Regions from separate parts of the Diaphorobacter sp. ED-3 genome, predicted to be linked through region 2. Evidence: predicted binding sites of a transcription regulator. Region 2 holds the regulator's gene; each other region holds the start of a gene.
What was found. The regulator HrcA, encoded in region 2, represses chaperone genes, less so after heat shock. The targets are predictions, from matches to a motif close to TTAGCACTCNNNNNNNNNGAGTGCTAA.
Positions count from the first base shown of each region.

Region 1: the regulator HrcA is predicted to act here: its motif matches at 2,635-2,661, upstream of PCQ86_RS04345 (co-chaperone GroES).
Region 3: the regulator HrcA is predicted to act here: its motif matches at 3,688-3,714, upstream of rpoH (RNA polymerase sigma factor RpoH).

Region 1 is NZ_CP115182.1:890,607-895,967, forward strand. It holds gene PCQ86_RS04335 (hypothetical protein) at 1-263, opposite strand, end outside; gene groL (chaperonin GroEL) at 534-2,168, opposite strand; gene PCQ86_RS04345 (co-chaperone GroES) at 2,259-2,549, opposite strand; gene PCQ86_RS04350 (bifunctional nicotinamide-nucleotide adenylyltransferase/Nudix hydroxylase) at 2,760-3,794, opposite strand; gene PCQ86_RS04355 (cysteine hydrolase) at 3,850-4,707, opposite strand; gene PCQ86_RS04360 (DUF1328 domain-containing protein) at 4,774-4,959, opposite strand.
Region 2 is NZ_CP115182.1:1,065,091-1,070,451, reverse strand. It holds gene PCQ86_RS05225 (IS1595 family transposase) at 351-1,316, opposite strand; tRNA gene PCQ86_RS05220 (tRNA-Ile) at 1,454-1,530, opposite strand; gene hrcA (heat-inducible transcriptional repressor HrcA) at 1,584-2,588, opposite strand; gene PCQ86_RS05210 (NAD kinase) at 2,617-3,513, shown strand; gene recN (DNA repair protein RecN) at 3,516-5,180, shown strand; gene rapZ (RNase adapter RapZ) at 5,184-5,361, shown strand, end outside.
Region 3 is NZ_CP115182.1:3,394,265-3,399,625, reverse strand. It holds gene PCQ86_RS16505 (putative bifunctional diguanylate cyclase/phosphodiesterase) at 1-532, shown strand, start outside; gene PCQ86_RS16500 (Crp/Fnr family transcriptional regulator) at 554-1,336, opposite strand; gene PCQ86_RS16495 (Bug family tripartite tricarboxylate transporter substrate binding protein) at 1,584-2,594, opposite strand; gene rpoH (RNA polymerase sigma factor RpoH) at 2,721-3,656, opposite strand; gene cutA (divalent-cation tolerance protein CutA) at 3,847-4,209, shown strand; gene ftsY (signal recognition particle-docking protein FtsY) at 4,260-5,361, opposite strand, start outside.

The DNA.
Region 1 (5,361 bases), 170 kb from region 2:
AGGGTCAGGGACGGATCGCGCAGCCGCTCGGACCAGCCGGTGCGGATCAGCAGCGTGATGACTGCGAGCCCCCCCACCGAAAGTGCCGCCCACCACCGCACAGCGTCCAGGTGGTGGTTTGCGCTGGGGTGGTGCAGAAACAGCATTACCAGGGCGCTGGAGCTCATCAGCAGCAGCGCGAGCAGCGCCATGCCGACGCGCACACGCCGGTAGGGGTCGCGGGAGAGGATGCAGGGAAAGAGACGGCGAGGGGTCGTGTGCATGGCGGAGGCTCCTGCGAAGGGCCGTGCGATGGCGGTACGGCCAGAGTGAACCGCTAGCAATGAATTACTAATATTTACACATAAATACAATTATGCGAGGAGCGCAAAGCTTGCTTTTGCGTAGGGGTATTGGGGGACGGCAGGCCAGATCCGCGCGCGGTGCGCCGCGGAAGGTCACCCGCCACACACGCAGGCGAAAAAAAACCCGCAAGCACTGCTTGCGGGCTGGGTGCTGCCTGCGCCTTCAGGGCGCAGACAGGGTCCTGGCAATTACATGCCCATGTCACCCATGCCGCCGGGCATGGCGGGGGCTGCGGACTCGTCCTTCGGAGCCTCGGCCACCATGGCTTCGGTCGTCAGCAGCAGCGAGGCCACGGAAGCGGCGTTCTGCAGGGCCGTGCGGGTCACCTTGGTGGGGTCCAGAATGCCCATTTCCAGCATGTCGCCGTAGGTGTCGTTGGCTGCGTTGAAGCCGTAGTTGCCCTTGCCGTTGAGCACTTCGTTCACCACCACCGAGGGCTCGCCACCAGCGTTGGCCACGATTTCGCGCAGCGGAGCTTCCACAGCCTTGAGCACCAGCTTGATACCGGCATCCTGGTCGACGTTGTCACCCTTGACCTTGTCGCCCACGGCTTGCTTGGCGCGCAGCAGGGCCACGCCGCCACCGGCCACAATGCCTTCTTCCACGGCAGCGCGGGTAGCGTGCAGGGCGTCTTCCACGCGGGCCTTCTTTTCCTTCATCTCGACTTCGGTGGCAGCGCCCACCTTGATCACGGCCACGCCGCCGGCCAGCTTGGCCACGCGCTCTTGCAGCTTCTCACGGTCGTAGTCGCTGGTGGCTTCCTCGATCTGGATGCGGATCTGCTTCACGCGGGCTTCGATGTCGGCAGCGGCACCAGCACCGTCGATGATGGTGGTGTTTTCCTTGCCCACTTCGATGCGCTTGGCCTGGCCCAGGTCGGCCAGCGTCACCTTCTCCAGCGTCAGGCCCACTTCCTCGGCGATCACCTTGCCGCCCGTCAGGATGGCGATGTCTTCCAGCATGGCCTTGCGGCGGTCGCCGAAGCCGGGCGCCTTCACGGCCACGACCTTCAGGATGCCGCGGATGGTGTTCACCACCAGCGTTGCCAGGGCTTCGCCTTCGACATCTTCAGCAATGATCAGCAGAGGACGGCCAGCCTTGGCCACTTGCTCCAGCGTGGGCAGCAGGTCACGGATGTTGCTGATCTTCTTGTCGAACAGCAGCACGAAGGGGTTGTCCAGGATCGCGGACTGCTTCTCGGGGTTGTTGATGAAGTAGGGCGACAGGTAGCCGCGGTCGAACTGCATGCCTTCCACGACTTCCAGCTCGTTTTCCAGCGACTTGCCGTCTTCCACGGTGATCACGCCTTCCTTGCCCACCTTGTCCATGGCGTCGGCAATGATCTTGCCCACGGACTCGTCGGAGTTGGCGGAGATCGAACCCACCTGGGCGATTTCCTTGGAGGTGGTCGTGGCCTTGGAGGCTTTCTTCAGCTCTTCCACCAGGGCCGCCACGGCCTTGTCGATGCCGCGCTTGAGGTCCATGGGGTTCAGGCCGGCGGCCACGTACTTGGAGCCTTCGCGCACGATGGCCTGGGCCAGCACGGTAGCGGTGGTGGTGCCGTCACCAGCGATGTCGTTGGTCTTGGAAGCCACTTCCTTCACGAGCTGCGCGCCCATGTTCTGCAGCTTGTCTTTCAGTTCGATTTCCTTGGCCACGGACACGCCGTCCTTGGTCACCGTGGGGGCGCCGAACGAGCGCTCCAGCACCACGTTGCGGCCCTTGGGGCCCAGGGTCACCTTGACCGCGTTGGCCAGGATGTTCACGCCTTCAACCATGCGAGCGCGGGCTTCGCCGCCGAACACTACGTCTTTTGCTGCCATTTTTGGCTCCTACAAATTTGAATCAAATGGGCTGCCAACGCTGGTCTATCAAGCGCAGGCAGCTATGAAAAATGAGTTGACCAGAAGGGATTACTTCTCGACGACCGCGAACAGGTCGTCTTCCTTCATCACCAGCAGCTCGTCGCCATTGACCTTCACGGTCTGGCCGCTGTATTTGCCGAACAGCACGCGGTCGCCGACCTTCACGTTCAGGGCGATCAGCTCGCCCTTGTCGTTCTTCTTGCCAGGGCCAACGGCCAGCACTTCGCCTTGATCGGGCTTTTCCGCAGCGTTGTCGGGGATCACGATGCCCGAGGCGGTCGTGGTTTCGCTTTCGATACGTTTGACGATCACGCGATCGTGCAGGGGGCGAAGATTCATTGCATCTCTCCTGATAACAAAAAGGATTGCGACATCAAACAACGCGCCCTCAACGCGGGCGCAGGGAACTGACACAGCGGTGTTGTTAGCACTCGTCTGTTTCGAGTGCTAATGATAGAGGCATTCGTGACAGTTTCAAGGCCGCAGTGTCGGCAGGGCCTGCGATCAAGGTGCTGGACTGCGGAGGGCAGCCGCACTTCTCCGTCCGCCTCAGTGGACTGTGAGGCGCAAGAAGTGGTCCAGCATGTGGAAGTGGTCTTCAAAGAACGCTTCTTCCATGCCCGCGAGCCGGTCGATGGCCACCCACTCGGCATGCGCCGCGTCGTCAGCCGCCTGCACCGGGGGCAGCGGAGCGTCCTGCAGGTCGAAGTAGTGCGCGTGGGTGATGGTGCGGCCGCGTTGGCTGCGGTCGGGGTGGTCGAACACCGTCACACTGCGCAGCGCCGCGCGCAGCGTGGCCTCGGGCAGGGCGCAATTCGTTTCCTCTGCCAGTTCACGCAGGCAGGACTGCCACAGCGTCTCGCGTTGTTCGATGAAGCCGCCGGGCACCGCCAGCAGGCCACGCCCTGGTGCGTGGGCGCGGCGGATGAGTAGCACGTGGTCCTGGCAGCGCAGTACCGCGTCCACGGTCACGAACACGGGCGGGTAGGGCGCCGTTGCCCAGGCGGCGCGGTAACCGCGCAGCATCTGCCATTCCTGCTGCAGTGTGGCGAAGTGCGGCGTGTGGGCGAATTGCTCCAACAGCGCTTGCGTGGCGGGCGGCAGCATGGGCGCCAGCGGCTGCAGCGCATGGGCCACGGTGGCGGGTGTGGCGCCGAAGTAGGCGTCGCGGATGGCGGTCGCGTCGATGCGGCCCTGGCGCTCCATGCGTATCAATTCCCAGCCCGGAAAGGCGCTGAGGTAGCTGCTCGTGGCGTCCTTGAAATGGCCGACCAGCCCCACGCGCGCCTGCGGCGGGCTGTGGCGCGCCACCGCGTTGCGCACGGCTTCCACCCACACCGCCTCGTTGTAGTAGTCGCGCACCGGCAGCACGGTGAGGCGCGTGCGGTCGCCCTCGGGCAGAGCACCGCGCAGCATGGCTTCGCGTTCGTGCCAGGTGAACGGATTCTTGGGTGTGCGCGCCTGGAAGGCCGAGCCGACGATGACGATGACCTGCCGCGCCTGCACCAGCGCTTCGCGCAGCAGGGCGAGATGGCCGGTGTGGACGGGCTCGAAGCGGCCGATGAGGATGGCGGTGTCGTACATGCGGCGATTCGTGTGTTCTCAAAAAAGTGAGCTGCTCGCGCTTGATGGATAAGCGCTAGAGGCAAATTTCGCTTGAAGTCGCCAGCCGTGCACCCTGGGCGTGCATCGCCTCCAGGAAGGCCTCATGCTGCGCCTCGAAGCCGGCCACGGGGCTCATGCAATCGGTAAGCAGCACCAGGCGCCGCGGGCTCCACCCGGGGTGCAGGCGGGCCAGGTGCTGGATGATGTGCTCGGTGGTGGCGCGCACGCAGTGGCTGCTGGCCTCGCCTGCGATGAGCAGCAGGTCTGCGCTGGCCAATTGGTCCAGCAGATGGGTGTTCAGGGCGGTGTGCGGGTCGGCCGCGTCGGGTACTTCGGCCTGCACGGCGCTGTAGTGCTCGGTCCAGGGGCTCATGCCCTTGAAGACGGACTGCACGGCGCGCACGCGATGCGCCTGCCAGTCGCTGCACGCGGCCAGCACGTCGGTATGCACGCCATGGCCCCAGCTGCCGATTTCGCAATGCACGGGCCAGACCATGAGGGTGTAACGGCCCTGGGTTTCCAACGTGTCCAGGTAGTCCAGTGTGCGCGCCAGCGCGGCAGGGTCACGCGGCGCAAACGCACCCGCGCGGACCTGCGCAGCGGTGATGGCGGTGAAGGGCGCCACCGCGCCCCCGTCGCTGCGCTGCCAGTAGGCGGGGTGCGCCACGTCGTACCGCTGGTGCGAGTCGAGGGTGACAGTGATGTGGTCGATACCTGCCCCCTGCGCGCGGATGAACGCTGCCAGGCGCTGCATGTCCGCATGCGCGCCGGGAACGGGCAGCGCCGGGACGGTTACCGCGCCGCCATGGGGATCGCGCGAGTGCCACGCGGCGGGCAGATCGCAGAAGTCGTTCTGGGGATCGATGGCGAGCAGGTGGACGGTGCGGGTCATGGCGCGGATGCGAGCGTGCAGGGCCTGCAGTGTAGGCAACTGCGGGGCCGCATCCGGCCGGCACCGCTATTTGATGGCTTTGCGCGCGGCCCCGATACCCAGCAGCGCGAGCACCACGAACAGCACGGCCAATACCAGGAACACCACGAACAGCACCTTGGCGATGGCGGCCGAGCCAGCGGCCACGCCGGTGAACCCGAGCGCGCCGGCGATGAGCGAAATGATGGCGAAGATGATCGCGTACTTGAGCATGGGATAGGCCTCCTTGGGATGGGCCGCCGGCGGGTGCGGCGGCTGGGCACCAGAGTAGGGGCGCCGGCGCAGGCGCTCCGTCATCTGGCGAAACGGCAGCGTGTAGGAGGGTGTTGACAGTGCTGCCGGTTATCGCAGCGCATGCAGCGCCACGCCGCCGGCGATCGGCAGCAGCACGGCGCCCGTGCGTTCTGTAGCGGCCATTAGCAGTTCCCTTTCAGCATGATGGCAACCGTCCAGGCGCTGTACAGCCGCTGCTGCACAGGCGGCGTGCCCGCCAGCAGCAGGAACAGGTGGGCGTGAGCAGCGCATTCTCAGGCAGCCTGGACGCGGGGGGCAGGGGGTGTATTGGAAAAAAATGGCGTCTGCGGGGGCATGCATTCGCGGCCTTGCCCAGGGCAT
Region 2 (5,361 bases):
CATCAGGAGTGCTACCAGTTATGCAGCGGTCTTACACCACGGTCAACACACCACCGAGCTGCAAGCCCATACCCAAGAGACGGAAAGCTTTCTCAGACCACCCGAGAACGCCAGCCATTGCAACGAAAAACACTACAACAGCTAAAGCCCACCAGTAGTGGGACTTGACTGGGACACTACGCATCCAGTGAGCTAAAGCCCTCAACCACCGCACGAATTTCACCATAGTCCTCCTGCCGGCTTGCCTCCCTGGAACAGATAGTACAGGCGGCAAACGAGCATGGAGCCAATCAAAGGGGTTCGGCTGAATTTCTGGCAAATTTCTGGCAAAAAAATTGGCGCTGTTCGCGTTAAGTATTGATGAGCTGTCGACCAAGGGCCGATGCGATGAACTGCGCAGGCAAAATCCCGTCTTTGAACCATGTCAGGAGCCGCTGCCAGGCCAAATAGTTGGGCAGGTACTTGGTGGCGACGCCACGCAACTCGCAATTCAGCCAGCCCTTGAGGCGTGAGTGATAGCCGTTGACAGTCTGGACGTGGAATGAGGGGTTCTGTGGTGAGCCATGCTTGGACGCGCTGAACATCTTCAGCGTGACGCCCAGTTCGCGCGGCAGCGCGTAATAGGCCGAGTTACCGTCGGAACACACTACGGTGTCAGGACGCACCAGCGGTCGGAGCGTGGCCACCAGTTCTTTGCCGTTCATGGCAGGCATAACCCGGTCAGCTGTGTGCTGCTGGCCACGGGCCCGGGCTATGAGGACGGGAACCTGCTCCTTGGAGAGTCCCCGCTTTGATGCTTTGCCCCCGCGCTTGCGGGCTTCGCGCGGTAGATTCCGCTCGCCTTTGCGGGAGTGCAAAAAGTAGGTCTCGTCCACCTCCAATAAGCCCTCCAGAGCCTTGGGCTGCTGCGGAACGACGGCAGTAAGGAAGCGATGGCGCCACCGGAAGGCGGTGGAGACCGCCACACCGGTGTCGGCAGCGGTATCGCGAACCGTCATTCCAGACGCCATGCAGGCGGCATTAGCGGCCAGCCGTTCCTTGCGACGCAGGCGAGCCAAGGGCGTATTCGTTGTTACGCCGGATGTGCGGTTGCAATCGCGGCAGAGATACCGCTGTAACCCATGAGCTCGACCGTTTTTGACGACCGAGAGACTGCCGCAGTGGCGGCAGCATACGAGGCCGCGAGCCTCGTCCAGCGCACGGAAGGACTCCAGGGCCGCTTGTCGTTGTTCAATGGCCTGAGCCAACTCTTTGAGCTGGTCAAGGGTCATGTTTCCTATCTTGCCTAGAACGCGCTGGAAGTGGTCGAGTCGCATCACTGCCTCCCTTGCTGGTCAACAGTATGGACGAAATCAATACGTAACGCGAACAGCGCCAAAAAATTTGCCAATGAAGCAAAGAAAAAGGCACCTACCGCGCTTCCGCAGTAAGTGCCTGATTCAATTCAACATTTTGGTAGGGCGTGTTGGACTTGAACCAACGACCAAAGGATTATGAGTCCTCTGCTCTAACCAACTGAGCTAACGCCCCAAGGGGTGCGCTGCCCTGCCTCGTAGGCGGCGCAGCGGCGCGTATTGTAGGGGCTACTTTCGGTGACTCAGGGCGTTGGAGACCAGCTTGGAGGTGATGTCCACGATCTGGATCATGCGGTCATAGGGCATGCGCGTGGGGCCGATCACGCCCAGGGTGCCCACCACCTGACCGTCGACCTCATAGGGTGCACTCACCACGGACAGCTCTTCAAATGGCACCACCTGGCTCTCTCCGCCAATGAAGATGCGCACCCCTTCTGCCCGGCTGGAAATGTCCAGCAGGCGCAGGATCTGCGTCTTTTGTTCGAACAGGTCGAACGCACGGCGCAAGTGGCTCATGTCGCTGGAAAAATCGCTCACGGACAGCAGGTTGCGCTCGCCCGAGAACACCACCTCGTCCTGCGACCCGGACATGGCCTCCGAGCCCACGCTCACCGCGGCCTGCATCAGCGCCGCGATTTCTCCGCGCAGCTTGTCCACCTCCAGCTTCAGGCGCTCGCGCACCTGCTCCATGGTGAGGCCCGCGTAGTTGGCGTTGAGGAAGTTGGCGGCCTCCACCAGTTGCGACTGGGAGTAATCGACCTCGGTAAAGGTCACGCGGTTCTGCACATCACCGTCGGGCGAGACGATGATCACCAAAAAGCGCTTCTCGGACAGCCGCAGGAATTCGATGTGGCGAAACACCGAGGCGCGCCGCGGCGCCATCACCACACCCACGAACTGCGACAGGCTCGACAACAGGTGGGCGGCGTTGGCGATCACCTTCTGCGGCTGCTCGGGCATGAGCTGGACTGTCGGCAACTGCTCCTGCTGCACGGTGAGCATGGTGTCGACGAACAGGCGATAGCCCTTGGCGGTGGGCACGCGGCCCGCGGAGGTGTGGGGGCTGGCAATAAGCCCCAGGTCCTCCAGGTCTGCCATCACATTGCGTATGGTGGCGGGCGACAATTCAAGCCCTGATGCCCGCGACAAGGTTCTGGAGCCGACTGGCTGCCCCTCGGCTATGTAGCGTTCCACCAAGGCCTTGAGTAACAACTTGGAGCGGTCATCAAGCATTGAATCATTTTAATGATGTAATTTCTGCATGAAGCCCATCTTCCGCCGCGTTGCAGTCATAGGCAAATACCCGGGGCCTGGCGCCGTTTCAGCGTCCGACAGCGCACGGCAGATCATCGAGAGCATTGCCCAGTTCGTCACCCAGCAGGACTGCGAGTTGACGCTGGAGGCCGAAACCGCCGCCCACACGGGCCTCACGCAATACCACACGCTGGATGTGGAGGGGATCGGCCGGCAATGCGACCTGTGCCTGGTCGTGGGCGGCGACGGCACCATGCTGGGCGTGGGCAGGCGGCTGGCCGGCTACGGCACGCCGCTGGTGGGCATCAACCAGGGGCGGCTGGGCTTCATTACCGACATTCCGCTGGAGGGCTACCAGGACGCGCTCACGCCCATCCTGCACGGAGACTACGAAGAAGACGTGCGCCCGTTGATGCAGGCTTGCGTGATGCGCGGTGGCGAGTGCGTGTTCGAGGCGCTGGCCCTCAACGACGTCGTGGTCAACCGCGGCTCCACCTCCGGCATGGTGGAGCTGCGCGTGGAGGTGGACGGCGTATTCGTTTCCAACCAGCGCGCAGACGGCCTGATCGTCGCGTCGCCCACCGGCTCCACGGCGTATGCCCTGTCTGCAGGCGGCCCCATGCTGCACCCATCGATCCCCGGCTGGGTGCTGGTGCCGATCGCGCCGCACACCCTGTCCAACCGGCCGATCGTGCTTTCCGACGCGACCGAGGTGGCCATTGAGGTGGCGGGCGGGCGCGACATCAGCGCCAACTTCGACATGCAGTCGCTCGCATCGCTGCAACATGGCGACCGCATACTGGTGCGCCGTTCCGCGCACCGGGTGTGCTTTCTGCACCCGCGCGGCTGGAGTTACTTTGCCACCCTGCGCAAGAAGCTGGGTTGGTACGAGGGAGGTTCCTGACCATGGCCCTGAGGCGGATCGCCCTGAGCGATTTCGTGATCGTGCGATCGCTCGAGCTGGACCTGCATGCCGGCTTCACCGTGCTCACCGGTGAAACCGGTGCCGGCAAGTCCATCCTGATCGACGCGTTGCAACTGGTGCTGGGCGCGCGTGCCGACTCCGGTGTGATCCGCGAAGGCGCGCAGCGCACCGACGTCTGCGCCGAATTCGACGGTGGCACCATCGCGCTGGCAGCCTGGCTGGACGAGGCGGGCTTTCCGCGCGACGACACGCTGCTGCTGCGCCGCACCGTCGATGTGCAAGGCAAGAGCCGCGCCTGGATCAACGGCATCCCCGCCACGGCAGCGCAGATGCGTGCCGTGGGCGAGCATCTGCTGGACATTCATGGGCAGCACGCCTGGCAGAGCCTGACGCGGCCCGACGCCGTGCGCGGCCTGCTGGACGCCTATGCTGGCGCGCAGGTGCAACCCTTGGCCGCGCTGTGGACGAGTTGGCGCGACGCGCAGCAGGCGCTGACCCACGCCCGCGCTGCCCAGGACACGCTGCAACAGGAACGCGAGCGCCTGCAGTGGCAGATCGGCGAAGTGGACAAGCTGGCGCCGCGCGATGGCGAATGGGAGGAACTCAATGCCGAGCATGCGCGACTGTCCAACGCCCAGTCGCTGCTGGACAACGCCCAGGCCGCCCTGAGTGTGCTGGAGGACGAAGACGCGGGCGGCGCGCTGCGGGCCCTGGCGCAGGCACAGCACCTGCTGCAGGACTACGAGCATGTGGACCCGTCGTTTCGCACCATGAATGAGGTGCTGACCTCCTGCATCGCCCAGGCGGGCGATGTGGCGCACTCTCTGCAAAGCTACCTGCGCCACGCCGAGCCCGACCCGGATCGGCTGCAGCAGCTGGACGCCCGCGTATCGCAGTGGATGCAGCTCGCGCGCCGCTACAAGCGCACCCCACCCGAACTACCCGCGCTGCTGCAAGACTGGAAGGACACGCTGCACCGTTTGGACAGCGCCACTGACCTGGCCGCATTGCAGGCTGCCGAGCAAGCCCATGGCGCCGCTTACCAGAAGGCCGCACGCGCCCTGTCGCAAAAGCGCGCCAAGGCTGCGCCGCAACTGGCGCAGGCCATCACCCGCGCCATGCAGGGCCTGGGCATGGCGGGCGGGCGCTTCGAGGTGCAACTGGACAAGGCCGAGCCTGGGCCGCACGGCATCGACCAGGTGGCTTTCCTGGTCAGCAGCCACCCGGGCATGACGCCGCGGCCCATCGGCAAGGTGGCATCGGGGGGCGAGCTGTCGCGCATGGCGCTGGCGATCTCGGTCACCACCAGCGAGCTGGGCGAGGCGCCCACGTTGATCTTTGACGAGGTGGACTCGGGCGTGGGCGGCGCCGTGGCGCAGACCGTGGGCCGTCTGATGCAGCAGCTCGGGACGGCCCGGCAGGTACTGGCCGTCACCCACCTGCCCCAGGTGGCCGCGTGCGCGGACCATCACCTTGTGGTGGCCAAACACAAGCACGCCGAGGGCACCACCAGCAGCGTGGCCGCCGCCAACGAGGAGGCGCGCGTGGCCGAGATTGCGCGCATGCTGGGCGGCGAGCGTCTGTCCCCTACCACCCTGGCGCATGCACGCGAGATGCTGCAGGGCGCCGCCAAACCCACACCCTGAGCCATGGACCTGGAAGTCGTCGTCATCACCGGTATGTCCGGCTCGGGCAAGTCCGTCGCGCTGCATGCGCTCGAAGACGCGGGCTACTACTGCGTGGACAACCTGCCGCCGGAACTTTTGACCTCCTTCGTGGAGCTGGAGCACGCGCACCACGGCCACCGCGTTGCCGTGGCCATGGACG
Region 3 (5,361 bases), 1.8 Mb from region 2:
GCGTCTGCGCGTGGCGGTGAACCTGTCCGCCCAGCAGCTGCGGCAGACCGACCTCGTCGAGCAGGTGGCGCGCAACCTGCGCACCCACCATGTCCCGCCCGAGTTGCTGGAACTGGAGGTGACCGAGTCCGAAGCCCTGGCGGACCCCGAGCAGGCCTGCCAGGTGCTGAACGAGCTGCGTGCGCTGGGCGTGGCCGTGGCGCTGGACGACTTCGGCACGGGCCACTCGTCGCTGGCCTACCTCAAGCGCCTGCCGGTGTCGCACATCAAGGTGGACCGGGAATTCATGCGCAACGTGCCTGCCAGCGGAGGCGACACCACGCTGGTGCGCGCCGTGGTCGCGCTGGCGCACACCATGGGGCTGCGGGTGGTCGTGGAGGGCGTGGAAACGCGCGAGCAGTTGCAGTTTTTGCGCGAGATGCAGTGCGCCTGCTACCAAGGCTGGCTGTTTGCCAAGGCGCTGGCTCCCGACGACGTGGCGCTGCTGTACGCGGCCGGTGCCGACGTGGCGGCGGAAGGTGCGCTGGGCTGAGGTGCCGGCAGCGACGCTGGCTTACAGCGCGGCGTGCACCGGCGCTTGCGCCGCAGGGGTGGTGCGCGCAGCCGCACGCGCCTGGTACAGGTTGGCCGCCGAGCGGCGGCCGCCGCGCGTGAGCGCCAGCAGCGGCGCGCGCTGGATCTCGCAGTGCCAGCGGTCGCGCCGCAGCACGCCTTGCTCCTGCGCCAGCAGCGCCAGGGCGCGCGCCACGGACTCGCGCGTGGTGGCGAGCAGGGCAGCCAGCACCGTATGGCTGGGCAGGCGCACCAGCGTGCTGCGCTGCAGCTCGGCCAGTTGCAGCAGCGCGCCCGCCAGTTGGCCCACCACGCCGCGGATGCGGGCGATGCGGCCCCAGTCGGACAGGCGCGCGTTGGCGTTCAGTTGTTCGCGCGCCAGTTCCAGCAGGAATTCGCCTTGGAACTGGCGACCGGCCCCCAGCAGGGGCGCCAGGTCCAGTTGGCAGACGCGCCCCGGCGTGACCGCCACGTAGGACAGGTCCGCCGGCTGCTGCAGCAGCGCGGGGGCGCCCAGGGCCTCGCAGCAGCCCGCCATGCCTACGGGGTGCTCCACTCCATCGTCGCCGCGGCGTTGCACCAGCAGCGTACCGATCTTGACCACCTGCACACTGTGGATGCTCTCGCCCTGGCGCTGCAGCATCTCGCCCTTGCGAAAGCGCCGCTCCGTCAGGTGCCCGCGCCAGCCCGCGCGCGTTTGCGGGTCCAGGCGGCCCAGCAGGCACTGCTGCTGGCAGGCGCAGTCGTTGCAGGTATGGCCGCCGGAGGACGGATGGTCGGTCATGAGTACAAGCCAAAATGGGCTTCAGCGCTTGTCTGGCAAGCGGTGGAAGCTATGAATACCGTAGCGCCTCGTAGAGGGCCGGTCAGCGGCCTCGGAGTGCTGGGGATTGGCGGAGAGTGTGCAAGGCGGGGCCGTCCTGCCCCGTGACCTAGGTCAACGTTTGGGACCAAGTGCTTGCACTGCGCGCCGCAGGCCGCGCCCCCGGCCGGCCTTACCGGCGTGGCCGCCGCGCTGCGGCGGTGCGCGGTCACTCGGCGCGGATGCCCTGTTCGCGGATGACGCGGCTCATGGTGGCCGTGTCGGCCTGGATCCGGTTGGCCAGCCCCTCGGCCGACGAGCCAATGGCCTGCCAGCCCTGCTGGAACAGCTTGGCGCGCACTTCGGGGCTGCGGGCGATCTCGCCGATCACGCGGGACAGCCGTGCGCGCACCGGGGCGGGCATGGACGCGGGTGCGGCAAAGGCGTTCCAGATCTCCAGCTGGAAATCGCGCACGCCGGCCTCCGCCAGGCTGGGCACCTCGGGCGCCAGCGTGCTGCGGCCCGCGGAGGTCACGCCGATCAGGCGCAGCTTGCCCGCCCGTGCCTGGGCCTGCGCGAGCGCGGGCGGCAGCAGCGCCATTTGCAACTGGCCACCCAGCATGGCGGTGGCCACCTGCGGGTAGCCGGGGTACGGTACGTGCACCGGTGCAATGCCGGTGCGCGCCTTGAGCAGCTCGGTGCCCAGGTGGCCTACGGTGCCCACGCCGGGGGTGCCGTAGCTCCAGCGGTCGCCCGCGGTGCGCGCGGCCTGCAGGAAGGCGCGTGCGTCGGCGCCCGCGGGCACGTCGGGCTGGTTCACGGGAGCGGTCAGGACCAGGGGCGATACGCCGATCAGCGACAGCGGCGCGAAATCCTTCACGGGGTCGTAGGGCACGTGCGCGTTGAGCAGCTTGGCGATCGTCAGGTTGCCGTTGATGAACAGGCCGATGGTGTGGCCGTCCTGCGCCTTGGCGACCGCATCGGCGCCGATGTTGCCGCCCGCACCCACCTTGTTTTCCACGACCACGGGTTGGCCCAGGGCCTGGGACAGTGGCTCGGAGAAGGTGCGCGCCGTCAGGTCGGGCGAAGAACCCGGTGGGAAGCCCACGATGATGCGCAGGGGCTTGGCGGGCCAGCCGGGGGTGGCGGGCGCGGCATCCTTCTGGGCCACGGCGGCGCCGCAGGCCGAAGCCAGGGCCAGTGCCAGCAGGCCGCGGCGGGCGAGGGGGTGGGGGAACATGGGTGGCGATCTCCAGTCTGGGCCGGGCAGCCAGGTGCAGCCCCGCCGGCAAAGAAAAAGGCGCGTAGCCGGTGAGGGCTGCGCGCCTGGATTATCTGCCCGCGATCCGGGCTGCTGGGCGACGGCTCAGGCGTATTCGGCCAGCGCCTTCTTCATCTTTTTCATGGCGGCCACCTCGATCTGGCGGATGCGCTCCGCGCTCACGCCATACTCGGCCGCCAACTCGTGCAGTGTCATGCCGCCCGAGCCATCGTCGTTCACCTGCAGCCAGCGCTGCTCCACGATGCGGCGGCTGCGTGCGTCCAGGCTGTCCAGGGCGGTGGCAATACCGTCCGTGGCCAGCGCGTCACGCTGGCGCGCCTCGATCATGGCGGTGGGCTCATGGCCCGCGTCGGCGAGGTAGGCGATGGGGCCAAAGGCCTGCTCCCCGTCGTCGCTGGGAGCGGGGTCCAGCAGCACGTCGCCACCGGACAGGCGCGTTTCCATCTCGATGACTTCCTCGCGCTTCACGTTGAGCTGCTCGGCCACCAGGTCGATCTCGTGGTCGGATAAGGTTTCGCGGTGCGTGTCGGCGTCCAGCGCGTCGGCCTTGAAGCCCTGCTTCATGGAGCGCAGGTTGAAGAACAGCTTGCGCTGCGCCTTGGTCGTTGCTACTTTGACCATGCGCCAGTTCTTCAGGATGTACTCGTGGATCTCGGCCTTGATCCAATGCATGGCGTAGCTCACCAGGCGAACGCCCTGGTCAGGGTCAAAGCGCTTGACGGCCTTCATCAGGCCCACGTTGCCTTCCTGAATGAGGTCGCCATGCGGCAGGCCGTAGCCCAGGTACTGGCGCGAGATGGACACGACCAGGCGCAGGTGCGACAGCACCAGGCGGCCGGCAGCCTCGACATTGTTGTCATCCTTGAGCTGGCGCGCGTAGCGCTGCTCCTCCTCCTGCGTGAGCAGGGGAAGGCGGTTGACGGCGGAGATATAGGCGTCCAGGTTGCCCAGCGGGGGAACCAGCGCCCACGGGTTCGCGGGCGAGAGGGTCGTCACGGAGGTTGCAGTCTGGAGTGCCATATCGGTAGTCCTTTCTTCCATGCAAATCATATTAGCACTCCATTGGATAGAGTGCTAAAGGCATAGTTCCCCTACGGATGTAGGAAATAACCACCAAGAGGCGCAACGACGGCCCTTAAAACGCAGGTGCGGCTGCTTCCCCGCGCGTCAAGGGCCGTTGTGCAGTTACGCCTTGTGCCAGACTTCGATCATGACATCTTCCCCAGACGCCCAGATCGCCGTTGTGACCACCACCGTGGGCGACGCCGCCGCCGCACACCGACTGGCCAGGGGCGCTGTCCAGGCGCGCCTGGCCGCCTGCGTGCAGGTGGAGGCCATCACCTCGCACTATGTCTGGCAGGGGGTGCAGCAGGCGGAAGCAGAGTGGCGGCTGGTGTGCAAGACGCTGTTGTCTGCCGCGCCCGCCTTGCGGGACTGGCTGCGTGCCCAGCACCCCTACGAAGTGCCGCAACTGCTCACCCACGCCGTGCAGGCAGAGCAGGACTATGTGCTGTGGGTGGCGCAGCAGGTGGACCCGGCCTCGATAGCCGGGCCTGCTCAAGCGCCGCGTTGAAGCAATGGCTGGCGGATGCCGCCTGCATCCGCCCACAGGGGGTAACTATCTCAGGTCAGCAGGGCCTGGGCGAATTCGCGTGCGCTGAAGGTCTCCAGGTCTTCCACTTTCTCGCCCACGCCAATGAAGTACACGGGCACGGGCCGCTCCTGCGCGATGGCGGCCAGCACGCCGCCCTTGGCCGTGCCGTCCAGTTTGGTGACGATCAGGCCGGTGAGTTGAAGCGCGTCGTCGAACGCGCGCACCTGCGCCAGGGCGTTCTGGCCGGTGTTGCCGTCGATCACCAGTAGCACCTCGTGCGGGGCGCTGGCATCGGCCTTGGTGACCACGCGGCGGATCTTCTTCAGCTCTTCCATCAGGTGCAGCTGCGTAGGCAGGCGGCCGGCGGTGTCCACCAGCACCACATCTTTGCCGCGCGCGCGGCCGGCGGTAACGGCGTCAAAGCTCACGGCGGCAGGGTCGCCCCCTTCCTGGCTGACGATCTCCACCGTGTTGCGCGTGGCCCAGACACCCAACTGCTCGCGCGCCGCGGCGCGGAAGGTATCGGCGGCGGCCAGCAGCACGCTCTCGCCATGGTCGGCCAGGTGCTTGGTGAGCTTGCCGATGGAGGTGGTCTTGCCTGCGCCGTTCACGCCGGCCACCATGATCACGGTGGGTGTGTGCTCGCCGATCACCAGCGGCTTTTCCAGCGGCCGCAGCAGGTCGGCCAGCGCATCGGCCAGCAGTCCCTTTACGGCAGCAGGCTCGGTGGTCTTGGTCTCTTTCACGCGGCGCTTGAGGTCCTCCAGCAGGTGCTGTGTGGCTTTCACCCCGGTGTCGGCCATGAGCAGGGCTTCCTCCAGTTCGTCGTACAGCGCGTCGTTGATCTGCGTGCCCGTGAAGACGGTCGCGATGCTGCTGCCGGTCTTGCGCAGGCCGGATTTCAGCCGGTCCATCCAGCCCTGGCGTGCGCCCCCGGGCTTCGGGGTGGGCTCGGGGACGGCAAGGGGCACGTCGATGGCTGCGGGGGCGCCGGCCGAAGGGGCAGCCGGCTCCGCCACGCTGGTGGCGCCTGCGCCAAAGGGCTTGCGCAGCCAGCCGAATGCTCCGCCACTGGCGGGGGCGTCGGCCGCGGGCGGCGCCGCAGGGCTGGCCACGTCCTCGGGTGCAAGG